Regions from separate parts of the Paenibacillus sp. DP01 genome, predicted to be linked through region 1. Evidence: a T-box and tRNA genes for the amino acid it is inferred to sense, from the RefSeq annotation. Region 1 holds a T-box; the other regions hold tRNA genes.
What was found. The T-box of region 1 lies ahead of metG (methionine--tRNA ligase). A T-box ahead of a tRNA ligase gene usually reads a tRNA of that ligase, here a tRNA-Met.

Region 2: it has a tRNA-Met gene. The T-box ahead of metG (methionine--tRNA ligase) is inferred to sense a tRNA for this amino acid. The anticodon was not compared.
Region 3: it has a tRNA-Met gene. The T-box ahead of metG (methionine--tRNA ligase) is inferred to sense a tRNA for this amino acid. The anticodon was not compared.

Annotation. Positions count from the first base shown of each region.
Region 1 is NZ_CP173059.1:3,459,530-3,464,240, reverse strand. Features, by position in the region: gene ACH59B_RS15320 (copper amine oxidase N-terminal domain-containing protein) at 1-113, shown strand, start outside; gene ACH59B_RS15315 (Fur family transcriptional regulator) at 369-860, shown strand; gene yidD (membrane protein insertion efficiency factor YidD) at 862-1,152, shown strand; T-box leader at 1,190-1,462, shown strand; gene metG (methionine--tRNA ligase) at 1,568-3,586, shown strand; gene ACH59B_RS15300 (cytochrome c biogenesis CcdA family protein) at 3,755-4,471, shown strand; gene splB (spore photoproduct lyase) at 4,464-4,711, opposite strand, start outside.
Region 2 is NZ_CP173059.1:437,557-442,267, forward strand. Features, by position in the region: rRNA gene ACH59B_RS01855 (23S ribosomal RNA) at 1-875, shown strand, start outside; rRNA gene rrf (5S ribosomal RNA) at 1,027-1,143, shown strand; tRNA gene ACH59B_RS01865 (tRNA-Ile) at 1,180-1,256, shown strand; tRNA gene ACH59B_RS01870 (tRNA-Ala) at 1,279-1,354, shown strand; tRNA gene ACH59B_RS01875 (tRNA-Asn) at 1,359-1,434, shown strand; tRNA gene ACH59B_RS01880 (tRNA-Met) at 1,468-1,541, shown strand; tRNA gene ACH59B_RS01885 (tRNA-Ser) at 1,545-1,636, shown strand; tRNA gene ACH59B_RS01890 (tRNA-Glu) at 1,668-1,739, shown strand; tRNA gene ACH59B_RS01895 (tRNA-Val) at 1,747-1,822, shown strand; tRNA gene ACH59B_RS01900 (tRNA-Met) at 1,852-1,925, shown strand; tRNA gene ACH59B_RS01905 (tRNA-Asp) at 1,951-2,027, shown strand; tRNA gene ACH59B_RS01910 (tRNA-Phe) at 2,079-2,151, shown strand; tRNA gene ACH59B_RS01915 (tRNA-Thr) at 2,177-2,252, shown strand; tRNA gene ACH59B_RS01920 (tRNA-Tyr) at 2,257-2,342, shown strand; tRNA gene ACH59B_RS01925 (tRNA-Gln) at 2,445-2,519, shown strand; tRNA gene ACH59B_RS01930 (tRNA-Lys) at 2,524-2,599, shown strand; tRNA gene ACH59B_RS01935 (tRNA-Leu) at 2,615-2,702, shown strand; tRNA gene ACH59B_RS01940 (tRNA-Gly) at 2,709-2,783, shown strand; tRNA gene ACH59B_RS01945 (tRNA-Cys) at 2,794-2,864, shown strand; tRNA gene ACH59B_RS01950 (tRNA-Arg) at 2,891-2,967, shown strand; tRNA gene ACH59B_RS01955 (tRNA-Pro) at 2,990-3,063, shown strand; tRNA gene ACH59B_RS01960 (tRNA-Gly) at 3,073-3,143, shown strand; gene ACH59B_RS01965 (PAS domain-containing protein) at 3,348-4,451, opposite strand; gene ACH59B_RS01970 (response regulator transcription factor) at 4,444-4,711, opposite strand, start outside.
Region 3 is NZ_CP173059.1:4,326,107-4,330,817, forward strand. Features, by position in the region: gene ruvB (Holliday junction branch migration DNA helicase RuvB) at 1-251, opposite strand, end outside; gene ruvA (Holliday junction branch migration protein RuvA) at 302-916, opposite strand; gene ruvC (crossover junction endodeoxyribonuclease RuvC) at 913-1,416, opposite strand; gene ACH59B_RS18910 (BofC C-terminal domain-containing protein) at 1,647-2,348, opposite strand; tRNA gene ACH59B_RS18915 (tRNA-Pro) at 2,462-2,535, opposite strand; tRNA gene ACH59B_RS18920 (tRNA-Leu) at 2,543-2,622, opposite strand; tRNA gene ACH59B_RS18925 (tRNA-Arg) at 2,635-2,711, opposite strand; tRNA gene ACH59B_RS18930 (tRNA-Gly) at 2,717-2,791, opposite strand; tRNA gene ACH59B_RS18935 (tRNA-Lys) at 2,827-2,902, opposite strand; tRNA gene ACH59B_RS18940 (tRNA-Asp) at 2,931-3,007, opposite strand; tRNA gene ACH59B_RS18945 (tRNA-Met) at 3,034-3,110, opposite strand; tRNA gene ACH59B_RS18950 (tRNA-Val) at 3,141-3,216, opposite strand; tRNA gene ACH59B_RS18955 (tRNA-Glu) at 3,226-3,297, opposite strand; tRNA gene ACH59B_RS18960 (tRNA-Ser) at 3,315-3,406, opposite strand; tRNA gene ACH59B_RS18965 (tRNA-Asn) at 3,410-3,485, opposite strand; rRNA gene rrf (5S ribosomal RNA) at 3,504-3,620, opposite strand; rRNA gene ACH59B_RS18975 (23S ribosomal RNA) at 3,771-4,711, opposite strand, start outside.

The DNA.
Region 1 (4,711 bases):
TGTATCGCACAGGTCATATCGAAGAAAGTGTAGAGATGTATTTCACTGCAGCTGCTGGTAGTAATCTGCCGGTTTCCGTAGTAGTTATGCCTTTACCAGCTATTAAAAATTAATTTTAAATAACCGGTGCTGTTTACCGGCTTAGACCACTTGAGTCTCATCATTCACCGTTTTAAAAGTCGATGTCACTTGCAGGATATAGGCGTTCTCCCGTTGCGAACTTGGTTGCAGCACTGGAGAACGTCTTTTTCTTATGAGTAGAGCGAATATCTCTTATAATATTGACTTTAATCGTGGTATAATGAATAGATGCAAGCCTAAGCCTGCATCAGAAAACCTGAAACTATAGACAGGGGAGGGTGAAACGCATGCTGACAAAGGATGAGATTATCGCAACGATGTCCGCTCAGGGGCTGCGTATTACAGATCAACGCAAGACGTTGGCCACGTTATTTTCCGAGAATGAAGGGTATCTGTCCCCTAAAGACGTTTATGAATATATGGGTAAGAAGTACAGCGGACTTAGCTTTGATACAGTATATCGCAATCTGCGTGTAATGCAGGAATTGGGTGTACTGGAGCAGGTATCTTTTGAGGATGGGATGAAGTTCAAGGTGAGCTGTAATGAACATCATCACCACCACCATATGATTTGCTTGAGCTGTCAGAAAACATTGCCGATTTCTTTTTGTCCAATGCAAATGACAGATACAACAGATCAATTCCAAATCGTCGAGCATAAGTTTGAAATTTTTGGTTATTGCAAAGACTGTCAGCAGAAGAATGGGCATACTGAGAGTAATTCGGATGGGGGTTTCAAACAGACGAGCAGTCACACTCACAGCCACGGGGGCTACTGAAATGAAAATCACCACACGCAGAGTGGTACAGGCTCCGATTCAGTTTTATCGTGCTTACATTTCACCATTAAAGCAGGCTACCTGCAGGTTCTATCCGACGTGTTCGGCGTATGCGCTGGAAGCGGTAGAAGTGCATGGTGCGCTCAGAGGCTCATGGCTAGCTGCAAAGCGTATAGCTAAATGCCATCCATTTCATCCCGGCGGTGTAGATTTGGTCCCTCCTGCAAAAAAGGGGTTAGATCAGTCTGACAAAGATCGTTTGGCTACCCATACTGAGAAGGGTCTGACTTGACAGCGCCATGCCGATTTGGTTATATTTTGGTTAATATTGTTTTCCTGTGAAGGGATGAGTAAGGTAAGTCGTCCAGTACAGAGAGCCGGAGTTAGCTGAAAACCGGTCTGGAGTGAAGCCTGAATATGGTCCTGGAGGAACCTTTTTCGAGCGTATTTGCCACAGTGAAGAAGCTATGTTCAAGAGGCAATCGTAAGGAGGAGGCGTGATCCAGCGTTAATGGGCGGTCAGATGTGACCGGTGAAGCCTGTATTCTGCGAGGGTACAGGGAATTTGGGTGGTAACGCGTGAGGTGACTCTCGTCCCATAGGGACGGGGGTCTTTTTTGTGCCCAATTTGTGTCGAATTCATGAATTGGAGTACCTATCATGGTAGCAAATCTTTTGCTGTCGTGAACAAAACAGGAGGAACATACATGTCTAGTGAGAACACATTTTACATTACAACACCGATCTATTATCCCAGTGACAAGCTCCATATAGGCCATGCCTACACGACGGTAGCGGGTGATGCGATGGCTCGCTACAAGAGGCTACGGGGCTATGAGGTTCGTTATTTGACAGGAACGGATGAGCATGGCCAGAAGATTGAGCAAAAGGCAAGTGCAGCTGGCAAAACGCCGCAACGTTTCGTAGATGACATTGTGGCAGGTATTCAAGACCTGTGGCGGAAGCTCGACATTTCCAATGACGATTTTATCCGTACTACGGAGGAACGCCATAAGGCTGTCGTACAGGAAATCTTTGATCGTTTATTAAAACAAGGCGATATTTATAAGGGAGAATACGAAGGTTGGTACAGCATTCCTGACGAGACTTACTACACAGAAACTCAGCTCGTTGACGTCGTGAAGAACGCTGAAGGTAATGTAACTGGAGGTAAGAGCCCGGATAGTGGACACCCTGTAGAACTGGTCAAGGAAGAGAGTTACTTTTTCCGCATGAGCAAGTATGCTGATCGGTTGCTGCAATTTTATGAAGAGAACCCGCAGTTTATCCAACCGGAATCCCGGAAAAAAGAAATGATTAACAACTTCATCAAGCCGGGGTTAGAAGATCTGGCTGTTTCCCGTACAACTTTTGACTGGGGTGTTAAGGTCAAGGGGGACCCGAAGCATGTCGTATACGTGTGGATTGACGCACTTTCTAACTACATCACTGCCTTGGGGTATGGCTCTTCTAATACTGAGCTGTACGATAAATTTTGGCCAGCAAATGTGCATATCGTAGGTAAAGAGATTGTACGATTCCACACGATATATTGGCCAATCATGCTGATGGCACTGGACCTTCCGTTGCCTAAAAAAGTATTTGCACATGGTTGGTTACTCATGAAAGATGGCAAAATGTCGAAATCTAAAGGCAATGTGGTAGACCCGGTAACGTTGATTGACCGTTATGGTCTGGATCAACTTCGATACTACTTGCTGCGCGAGGTGCCATTTGGAGCGGATGGAACATTCACACCTGAAAGTTTTGTAGATCGTGTAAATTCGGATTTAGCCAATGATCTGGGCAACTTGTTGAATCGTACGGTAGCGATGGTAGACAAATATTTTGACGGCAAAGTTCCCGCTTATGAAGCCAATGTAACCTCATTCGACGCAGCTTTGGTAGATATGGCAACATCGACTTATAGTAAAGTTGAAGAAGCCATGGAAAACATGGAATTTTCCGTGGCTTTAACGGCGATTAGCCAATTTATTAGCCGTAGCAACAAGTATATTGACGAGACGCAACCTTGGAATCTGGCTAAGGATGAGGCAAAACGTCGCGAATTGGCATCTGTTATGGTGCATTTGGTAGAAAGCTTACGTATTGCTTCCATTTTACTTCAGCCTTTCTTGACGCGTGCACCTCATCAAATTTGGGAACAACTCGGTATTCGTCAAGGGGAGCTGACTACATGGGATAGCGGCAAGCAATTTGGACGTATTCCAGAAGGAACGCAGTTGGTCAAAGGTAATCCGATCTTCCCCCGTCTGGACTCTGAGCAAGAGGTTGCTTTTATCGTAGAAGCAATGACTGGAGGTAAGAAACCGGAGGAAGCTGCGACACAAGCTCAACCGCTGAATGCATCTGAGGCGAGCCAGGAAGCACCAGAGCCGAAAGAAGAGATTGGCATTGAGGATTTTGCCAAGGTAGAACTGCGCGTTGCCCAGGTTGTTGCCTGTGAGCCTGTGAAGAAGGCCGATAAACTATTGAAGCTTCAGCTCGATCTTGGTTATGAGCAGCGACAGGTGGTATCAGGAATTGCGAAGTTTTATACACCTGAGGATATCATTGGGCGTAAGGTGATCTGTGTGACCAATCTTAAGCCAGTAAAACTTCGGGGTGAGCTGTCGCAGGGTATGATTTTGGCAGCATCACATGGGGATCAGCTTACATTGGCCACTGTACCGGATGGTATGCCAAATGGTGCGATTGTAAAATAAGAGGCTATATAAAATAAAAGAACGTAAAAAGCGTATGCTTGGATATTATTCTCCCAGGCATACGCTTTTTGGCTTGCATCATATTTTTCTCTGTCTATACGTATGTTTTAGTAGGTAGGGCTTGCATTTGCTCTGCGTGTTCACTAAGACAGGTGGGAGGAAATGATGATGTCAGATGTCAACGCCGGGTTGACCATCGTTGCTGGACTGGTTTCTTTTTTTTCACCGTGCTGCTTGCCACTATATCCATCCTATTTATCGTATATAACAGGAATGTCGGCACGTGAACTGGCTGAAGGACGGCACAGGGCAGAGGTTCGCTATCGTACGATGGGACACACGCTTGCTTTTGTATTAGGCTTTTCGGTTGTTTTTTATTCACTGGGGGCAAGTGTCGGGTTGCTTGGAGAATGGTTTGCCAATTATGGGGATACGCTAAGAGTCGTAGCGGGGCTACTTATTATACTCATGGGTCTGGTATCTCTTGGTTTCGTGCGTCCATTATTTCTAATGAGAGAGCATAAGCTGCGCTGGACATGGAAGCCTGCCGGTTACGCCGGTTCCTTTGTAATCGGAATTGGGTTTGCGGCAGGCTGGTCACCCTGTATCGGTCCTATGCTAACAGCTATTATCGCTTTGGCGGCAGTAGAGCATCACATTTGGTTCAAGCTGATTACTGGCTACGCACTTGGTTTTGCGATTCCGTTTTTTGTATTGGCTTTGCTGGCAGGCTCTGTTAAGTTATCGTCCCGTTATACTTCCATCCTTATCCAAATAGGTGGCATGCTGCTTGTGATCACTGGCGGTCTGCTGGTAACGGATCATATGACAGATGTTACGCTTTTTTTACAACGGATTACCCCGGATTGGATGCTGGTTATGTGAAATATTCGATACGACTTAAAGGAAAATGTTCAAAAATGCGTTCTGTGATAAACTCCCGTAGTGCATTTTGCTGTTCATCGGGATAAACATATTTATTCTGGCCCCAGCGGCCCCATTTTTTCTTACGTTTTTCTATGTCCATTTCCAGTTTGGTTTTCGGGTAACGTTTCTCGATAACAGCTTTGGATGTTTTGGTAAAGCGATGCTGAATTAATTCGAATGTCAGATCCTTCGTAGCAT
Region 2 (4,711 bases), 2.7 Mb from region 1:
TTTAATACCTGTGAAGATGCAGGTTACCCGCGACAAGACGGAAAGACCCCATGGAGCTTTACTGCAGCTTGATATTGAATTTGGGTACGATCTGTACAGGATAGGTGGGAGCCGTTGAATCTTGAGCGCCAGCTTGAGAGGAGGCATCCTTGGGATACCACCCTGATCGTATCTAGGTTCTAACTTGGTACCGTGATCCGGTACGAGGACAGTGTCAGGTGGGCAGTTTGACTGGGGCGGTCGCCTCCTAAAGAGTAACGGAGGCGCCCCAAGGTTCCCTCAGAATGGTTGGAAATCATTCGAAGAGTGCAAAGGCAGAAGGGAGCTTGACTGCGAGACCTACAAGTCGAGCAGGGACGAAAGTCGGGCTTAGTGATCCGGTGGTACCGCATGGAAGGGCCATCGCTCAACGGATAAAAGCTACCCTGGGGATAACAGGCTTATCTCCCCCAAGAGTCCACATCGACGGGGAGGTTTGGCACCTCGATGTCGGCTCATCGCATCCTGGGGCTGAAGTAGGTCCCAAGGGTTGGGCTGTTCGCCCATTAAAGCGGTACGCGAGCTGGGTTCAGAACGTCGTGAGACAGTTCGGTCCCTATCTGTCGTGGGCGTAGGAAATTTGAGAGGAGCTGTCCTTAGTACGAGAGGACCGGGATGGACGTACCGCTGGTGTACCAGTTGTTCCGCCAGGAGCACCGCTGGGTAGCTATGTACGGAAGGGATAAGCGCTGAAAGCATCTAAGCGTGAAGCCCCCCTCAAGATGAGATTTCCCAATTAGTAAGACCCCTTGAAGACGACGAGGTAGATAGGTTGGGGGTGGAAGTGCAGTAATGCATGGAGCTGACCAATACTAATCGGTCGAGGGCTTATCCTAAAGATAAGACGCAATGAAGTTTCGGATCCAGTTTTCAGGGTGTAACCTTGAAGGTATGTAGAAGTACATACGACAAGCGTATGGCGATTCATTCACAGAATCTGTGATGAACCGAATAACCTTACGGAAGAATTTGCAGAGCAAATTCATGTTTGGTGGCGATAGCGGAGGGGTTCCACACGTACCCATCCCGAACACGACCGTTAAGCCCTCCAGCGCCGATGGTACTTGGACCGCAGGGTCCTGGGAGAGTAGGACGCCGCCAAGCAAAATCCTTTAAAGGATGATAAAATTTAATGAATTAGGGCCTTTAGCTCAGCTGGTTAGAGCGCACCCCTGATAAGGGTGAGGTCGGTGGTTCGAGTCCACTAAGGCCCACCATTTCTAGATTGACTAAAAGTTTGGGGCTATAGCTCAGCTGGGAGAGCGCCTGCCTTGCACGCAGGAGGTCAGGGGTTCGATCCCCCTTGGCTCCACCAATATTCCCTGATAGCTCAGTTGGTAGAGCACTCGACTGTTAATCGAGTTGTCACAGGTTCGAGTCCTGTTCGGGGAGCCATATTTCAATACTTCTGAATTTTATATATAAGGTGGCGGCGTAGCTCAGCTGGCTAGAGCGTACGGTTCATACCCGTGAGGTCGGGGGTTCGATCCCCTCTGCCGCTACTCGGAGAGATACCCAAGTGGCTATAAGGGGACCCTCTGCTAAGGGGTTAGACTGCGTAAGTGGTGCGAGGGTTCGAATCCCTCTCTCTCCGCCACAAAATTATTAAATCAGAATTCATTTTGCAAGGCCCGTTGGTCAAGGGGTTAAGACACCTCCCTTTCACGGAGGTAACAGGGGTTCGAATCCCCTACGGGTCATAATTATGGAGGCTTAGCTCAGCTGGGAGAGCATCTGCCTTACAAGCAGAGGGTCGGGGGTTCGATCCCCTCAGCCTCCACCATTAATAATATTGTGAAATATCTTTGATGTCGCGGGGTGGAGCAGTTCGGTAGCTCGTCGGGCTCATAACCCGAAGGTCGTAGGTTCAAATCCTGCCCCCGCAATTAATTTCCTATTGGAAATGCCTCTGGAACTGTGGTGTAGAGGCCTAACATGCCTGCCTGTCACGCAGGAGATCGCGGGTTCGAATCCCGTCAGTTCCGCCATTTTAACTACATATAGTGTAAACTATATGATATAGTTGTAAAATAAAACATGGCTCGGTAGCTCAGTCGGTAGAGCAGAGGACTGAAAATCCTCGTGTCGGCGGTTCGATTCCGTCCCGAGCCACCTTTCAAGTGGGAATTGGCAATGTGCCGGTGTAGCTCAATTGGTAGAGCAACTGACTTGTAATCAGTAGGTTGGGGGTTCAAGTCCTCTCGCCGGCACCATTTTGGAGGATTAGCGAAGTGGCCAAACGCATCAGACTGTAAATCTGCTCCCTTACGGGTTCGGTGGTTCGAATCCATCATCCTCCACCAGTTTTATTGCCATGGTGGTCGTGACGAATGGGTTAACGTACTGAATTGTGGCTATGGCATTTGTGGGTGCAAGTCCCATTAATCGCCCTGTTGATTACATAATGGGGATTAGCCAAGCGGTAAGGCAACGGACTTTGACTCCGTCATGCATAGGTTCAAATCCTATATCCCCAGCCATTAAGAGCCATTAGCTCAGTTGGTAGAGCACCTGACTTTTAATCAGGGTGTCGAAGGTTCGAGTCCTTCATGGCTCACCATTTATAAGTTATTTTGCGGTCGTGGCGGAATTGGCAGACGCGCACGGTTCAGGTCCGTGTGGGCTAACCCCCCGTGGAGGTTCGAGTCCTCTCGACCGCACCATATTTTGCGGACGTGGCTCAGCGGTAGAGCATCGCCTTGCCAAGGCGAGGGTCGCGGGTTCGATTCCCGTCGTCCGCTCCATTATCCATACGGCGCCATAGCCAAGTGGTAAGGCAAAGCTCTGCAAAAGCTTCATCCCCAGTTCAAATCTGGGTGGCGCCTTGACTGCTCATTATGGAACTAAATATGCGCCCTTAGCTCAGCTGGATAGAGCGTTTGACTACGAATCAAAAGGCCGGGAGTTCGAATCTCTCAGGGCGCGCCATTTATTAAAAAGTGTATAATGTCGGGATGTAGCTCAGCTTGGTAGAGCACCTGGTTTGGGACCAGGGGGTCGCATGTTCAAATCGTGTCATCCCGATACTGATTTGCGGGTGTAGTTCAATGGTAGAACTCCAGCCTTCCAAGCTGGTAGCGTGGGTTCGATTCCCATCACCCGCTTTTTGCTATAGCGGATTCTTGTTGCCTCAGTGGTGACACCTTATAAATAAAGAGAGCCTGTCTGGGGACAGAGCTCTCTCTTTTTTTGTATGTTTATCTTCCATAGATTCTACAAAGTGTTGACTATCGATAATCCTTGCTATCGGTGTATTCCTTCTGCTCCTGCAGTGAGTATACACCGATAACTGATCTAGTACACAGGTTTTACACTGGTATGGTCAGCTGTATGGAGGTTCCCTGATTTGAAGCAGAGGTCATGCTCAAGAAGCCGCCTACTCCTCTAGCTCGTTCTTCCATGCTGAACAATCCAACTCCCTCTCCTTTGGATTCTCCAGAGAAGCCCATACCCTCATCCCGAATAGTTACTTTTATTATTTCGTCTTGATCCTCTACATCAACGTATGCTTCTGCTACATCTGCGTATTTAGCCACATTCGTCAGTGCTTCCTGTACAATTCTATAGATTGCTATTTCTTTTCGGATATCAAGGCGTTTACGTAAAGTACATTGAAAATGCACTTCGATTCCGTAATGCGAACAGAAATTTTCAATATAAGTTCTTAGGGCCGGTACGACACCCAAATCATCCAGAACTGAGGGACGAAGTTCCCACGCTAGGCCACGAACATCTTTAATGATATCGGTTACCTGTGCACGCAAATTTTCCAAAGTAGCGTTGGGTTGTTCAGCTAGTTGGCTATCTAGTTGAATAATAAGTGAAAACAGGCTTTGACCAATCCCATCATGAAGCTCTCTTGAAAAGCGTTTACGCTCTTCCTCCTGTATTTGCATGACTTGCGTCATCATGGTCTGAAGCTCTGCCTCTACTTTTTTTAATTTAGTTACTTCATTTCGGATCGCTAAGTACTGATAGGGTTTACCTTCCTCGTCCATAAATGGAACAATCGTAGTATTCACCCAGTAGTAGCTGTTATCTTTAGCACGATTTCGTATTTCTCCCTGCCATACCTCACCAGAACGGATCGTAGTCCACAGGTTCTTCATGAAGGCTCGAGTATGATAGCCCGAATTAATGAGACGATGATCCTGCCCGATCAATTCTTCACGACTATATTGCGAAATCTCACAGAACTTATCGTTTACGTACTGAATAATTCCTCGATGATCGGTCAGAGCAACGATGGAAGATGTATCTAGAGCAAATTTTAGATTGGATAGCTGGTGGAGAGAACTACGCAGTACATGGAGAAAAGGAGAATCTGGTATATGAATTTCCAAATCATTCAGTAGTTTATCGGTTGACTCCCCAAAGGCGGGCTGCAGTAAAGGGTTAGAAGGTTCATTCATAATGGAGCAACCCCTTTTTCAGTGCAAATTTGACCAACTCAGGCCGTGTTTTCAAGTTAAGCTTCTCCATAAGGTTGCTTTTGTGGGACTCTACGGTTTTGACGCTAATCACCAGGTGTTCGGCAATTTCCTTGTTGGCATATCCTTTGGCTACCCATGATAGGATCTCTTTTTCCCGCTCAGACAGGGATTCATACGGCCCGGTTATGCCCTCTTGTTTGATTTTGTCCAGATATTCACTCATCAGGCGTTTGGTTGCA
Region 3 (4,711 bases), 870 kb from region 1:
GTCGTACGTAAATTAACCCCCAACTCATTGGCGATAATGTTAGCGAGCGTGGTTTTACCCAATCCAGGCGGTCCGTACAATAATACATGATCCAATGCTTCTTTACGCATCTTGGCTGCTTCAATATATACTTTCAGATTTTCCTTAACCTGATTTTGCCCGATATATTCATTTAGATAACGGGGGCGAAGGCTTAACTCCGCCGTCTGGTCTTCCATCATCAAATTGGCGGAAATAATCCGGTCATCCATATTCCATCGCTCCTCTTTTTACCAGAATCCTATCCACGGACATCAGCGTCCTATCCGGCAAACAACAGTTGCAAAGCCCGTTTCATCAAAATATCCGCTGAATCATCAGGTTTCGCATCTTTCTTCATTTTGCTCCATACCTTATCTAGCTCAGCATCCGTGTAACCGAGCGCCTTAAGCGCTTCACGCGCCTCACTCCAATACGAACCTTGACCTTCTTCTACAACAGGCTCCGCAAACAATCCGGTAGCCATTCCCAACGCCCCAATACCGTCCAGCTTGTCTTTCAAATCTAGAATCATACGTTGTGCCGTCTTTTTACCAATTCCCGGTAATTTGGTGAGAAATGTGATATTCTCCTGATAAATCGCCGTCACCACATGAGCAGGCGTACCGCCTCCCAAAATCCCAAGTGCCACACGCGGTCCAATACCAGATACATCGATCAGTTTACGGAATAATTGCTGCTCCTCACGGGTTGCAAACCCAAACAGTAAAATTGCATCTTCCCTTACATGATGATGAGTGTAAATAACCACCGGTCCTTCCGTTTTGGCGAACGCGTAAGGATTGGGACAAAATACCCGATACCCTACACCCTGCACATCCAAAACGACATATTCATTTTCCAAGTGAGCTACAGAACCACGCAAGAAATCTATCATTTTCGTAATACCTCATTTAATTTTGAATTTAGTCCATAGGAATGCGCATGACAAATAGCCACTGCCAAAGCATCCGCTACATCATCCGGTTTGGGCACAGCCTGGAGCTTTAGAAACATTCTAACCATCTCCTGTACCTGCTTCTTCTCCGCCTTGCCATACCCTACAATAGCCTGCTTTACCTGCATCGGCGTGTATTCCCCTATAGGCAAATTACGTTGTTTGGCAGCTAATACCAGCACTCCACGTGCCTGACTTACGGACATAGCCGTTGTAACGTTGCGATTAAAAAAGAGCTTCTCCAATGCTACCGCATCCGGCTTATACTTATCAATTAATTGCAACATGCCTTCATATACATGAAGCAGCCTGTCTTCTTCGGGGGTGTGTGCCTCCGTCTGGATGCAGCCATACTGCACAGGAACCACTTTACTACCAACCTTGTCTACAAATCCGAAGCCCACAATGGCAATACCCGGATCAATTCCTAGAAAACGCAAAAAAATCTCTCCCCTATCGCTCAAACATGACGTAACTAACCAACAGCCAGCACTATCGTCAATATACATGACCAAATCCCATATAAAGCGAACATATGTGTCGTTCTTTTCATTATAACAAAACTTTGTATCTAATAGAGGAAAAAGTTTAACCATGAGTGAAAACATAAAAAGAGACGCTACAAACCTCACCTCGTGGGCAAAGCCTAACGTCTCCGTACTTGGTGTAATCAATAATGCTGCTTTAATACCCTCTGTGTTCGCTCCACTGCAAAATCACTAAAAGTGGAGATTACACTGTTATACTCATTTATATCCTGTACACGGATTCCCTGCTGAAGTTGTTTATATACCCCTTCCGGCAAGGCCGTCTCCATGGACCCTATATCCAATTGAAAAAAGGTACGAATTACTTTTTCCTTTTTTGGCAGCCCTTCAAACAGTGTAAGCTGCCCATCAGTGCTTAAGCCCATATATGCGCGCTCTTTGCATGACTCCGACAAATCTTCCACTCTGCGCTCCAGCCACACTTCTCCTTTAGTATTAAGTCTTCCCTTCCAATCGGGATGTTGCTTCAGCAAATTTTCCAGCTGCTTTGAACTTAACGTTCCCAAGGAAGTGGTCTCCGTGCCACATACGTAGGTAGTTAACAAACGGGTCTTCCTGCTTATACCGGAAGCACGAATACTTTGCAATAGCTGCATCTGTGGGGAGCGGTCTTCGGTCGGGCTATATGATAACTCCTTCATTTCCACCTCTGCCATAACGGGAGTAGCCAGTGGTTGCGACAGCATAGCCTGCATATGATTCGAAAACAGAACGCCCAAACCTGTCAGTAAACAAGCCGCACTAAAAATAGTACATGCCCACACTGCTCTTCTCCACTGTTTCCAGCACCGTTTCATCTGTTTTTTCCAACTTAATCGCTTCACAGTAATCCCTTCCGTCCCACTTTTTGTGTTAGTGTGACCTGAAGATTACTGAATTATACAAAAGATAATAACATAAACAAAAAAGCCGCTGCTTCCAGCGACTTTCTTTTGAATCGGGATGACACGATTTGAACATGCGACCCCCTGGTCCCAAACCAGGTGCTCTACCAAGCTGAGCTACATCCCGAAATAGATGCCGGTGAGAGGACTCGAACCTCCACGGTTTCCCTCACGATTTTGAGTCGCGCGCGTCTGCCAATTCCGCCACACCGGCTTATGAAATTAATGGCGCGCCCTGAGAGATTCGAACTCCCGGCCTTTTGATTCGTAGTCAAACGCTCTATCCAGCTGAGCTAAGGGCGCAAATATGGAGCGGACGACGGGAATCGAACCCGCGACCCTCGCCTTGGCAAGGCGATGCTCTACCGCTGAGCCACGTCCGCAATACAATTATATTCATGACGTATAAGTGCATGAATGGTGAGCCATGAAGGACTCGAACCTTCGACACCCTGATTAAAAGTCAGGTGCTCTACCAACTGAGCTAATGGCTCCCAACAGGGTAATGTAACTTTGTGAAAATGGCGGAACTGACGGGATTCGAACCCGCGATCTCCTGCGTGACAGGCAGGCATGTTAGGCCTCTACACCACAGTTCCATAATAATTCTCATTAAAAAGTTAATTGGTTGCGGGGGCAGGATTTGAACCTGCGACCTTCGGGTTATGAGCCCGACGAGCTACCGAACTGCTCCACCCCGCGATAATAGTAGGGAAATCTATTGAAAATAAATGGTGGAGGCTGAGGGGATCGAACCCCCGACCCTCTGCTTGTAAGGCAGATGCTCTCCCAGCTGAGCTAAGCCTCCATACTACTATGACCCGTAGGGGATTCGAACCCCTGTTACCTCCGTGAAAGGGAGGTGTCTTAACCCCTTGACCAACGGGCCATGCTATAAAATAATTCTGGCGGAGAGAGAGGGATTCGAACCCTCGAGACGCTTTTGGCGCCTACACGATTTCCAATCGTGCTCCTTCGGCCAACTCGGACACCTCTCCATATGGCTCCCCGAACAGGACTCGAACCTGTGACAACTCGATTAACAGTCGAGTGCTCTACCAACTGAGCTATCAGGGAATAATAATTATAAAACTCGCTTGGCGGCGTCCTACTCTCCCAGGACCCTGCGGTCCAAGTACCATCGGCGCTGGAGGGCTTAACGGTCGTGTTCGGGATGGGTACGTGTGGAACCCCTCCGCTATCGCCACCAAACATGAATTTGCCTCGCAAATTCTTCCGTAAGCTTATTCGCTTCAGCACAGATCGTGTGAATGAATCGCCATACGCTTGTTGTATGTACTTCTACATACCTTCAAGGTTACACCCTGAAAACTGGATCCGAAACTCATTGCGTCTTATCTTTAGGATAAGCCCTCGACCGATTAGTATTGGTCAGCTCCATGCATTACTGCACTTCCACCCCCAACCTATCTACCTCGTCGTCTTCAAGGGGTCTTACATACTGGGAAATCTCATCTTGAGGGGGGCTTCACGCTTAGATGCTTTCAGCGCTTATCCCTTCCGTACATAGCTACCCAGCGGTGCTCCTGGCGGAACAACTGGTACACCAGCGGTACGTCCATCCCGGTCCTCTCGTACTAAGGACAGCTCCTCTCAAATTTCCTACGCCCACGACAGATAGGGACCGAACTGTCTCACGACGTTCTGAACCCAGCTCGCGTACCGCTTTAATGGGCGAACAGCCCAACCCTTGGGACCTACTTCAGCCCCAGGATGCGATGAGCCGACATCGAGGTGCCAAACCTCCCCGTCGATGTGGACTCTTGGGGGAGATAAGCCTGTTATCCCCAGGGTAGCTTTTATCCGTTGAGCGATGGCCCTTCCATGCGGTACCACCGGATCACTAAGCCCGACTTTCGTCCCTGCTCGACTTGTAGGTCTCGCAGTCAAGCTCCCTTCTGCCTTTGCACTCTTCGAATGATTTCCAACCATTCTGAGGGAACCTTGGGGCGCCTCCGTTACTCTTTAGGAGGCGACCGCCCCAGTCAAACTGCCCACCTGACACTGTCCTCGTACCGGATCACGGTACCAAGTTAGAACCTAGATACGATCAGGGTGGTATCCCAAGGATGCCTCCCTTCAAGCTGGCGCTCAAAGTTCTACGGCTCCCACCTATCCTGTACAGATCGTACCCAAATTCAATATCAAGCTGCAGTAAAGCTCCATGGGGTCTTTCCGTCTTGTCGCGGGTAACCTGCATCTTCACAGGTATTAAAATTTCACCGGATCTCTCGTTGAGACAGCGCCCAAGTCGTTACGCCATTCGTGCGGGTCAGAATTTA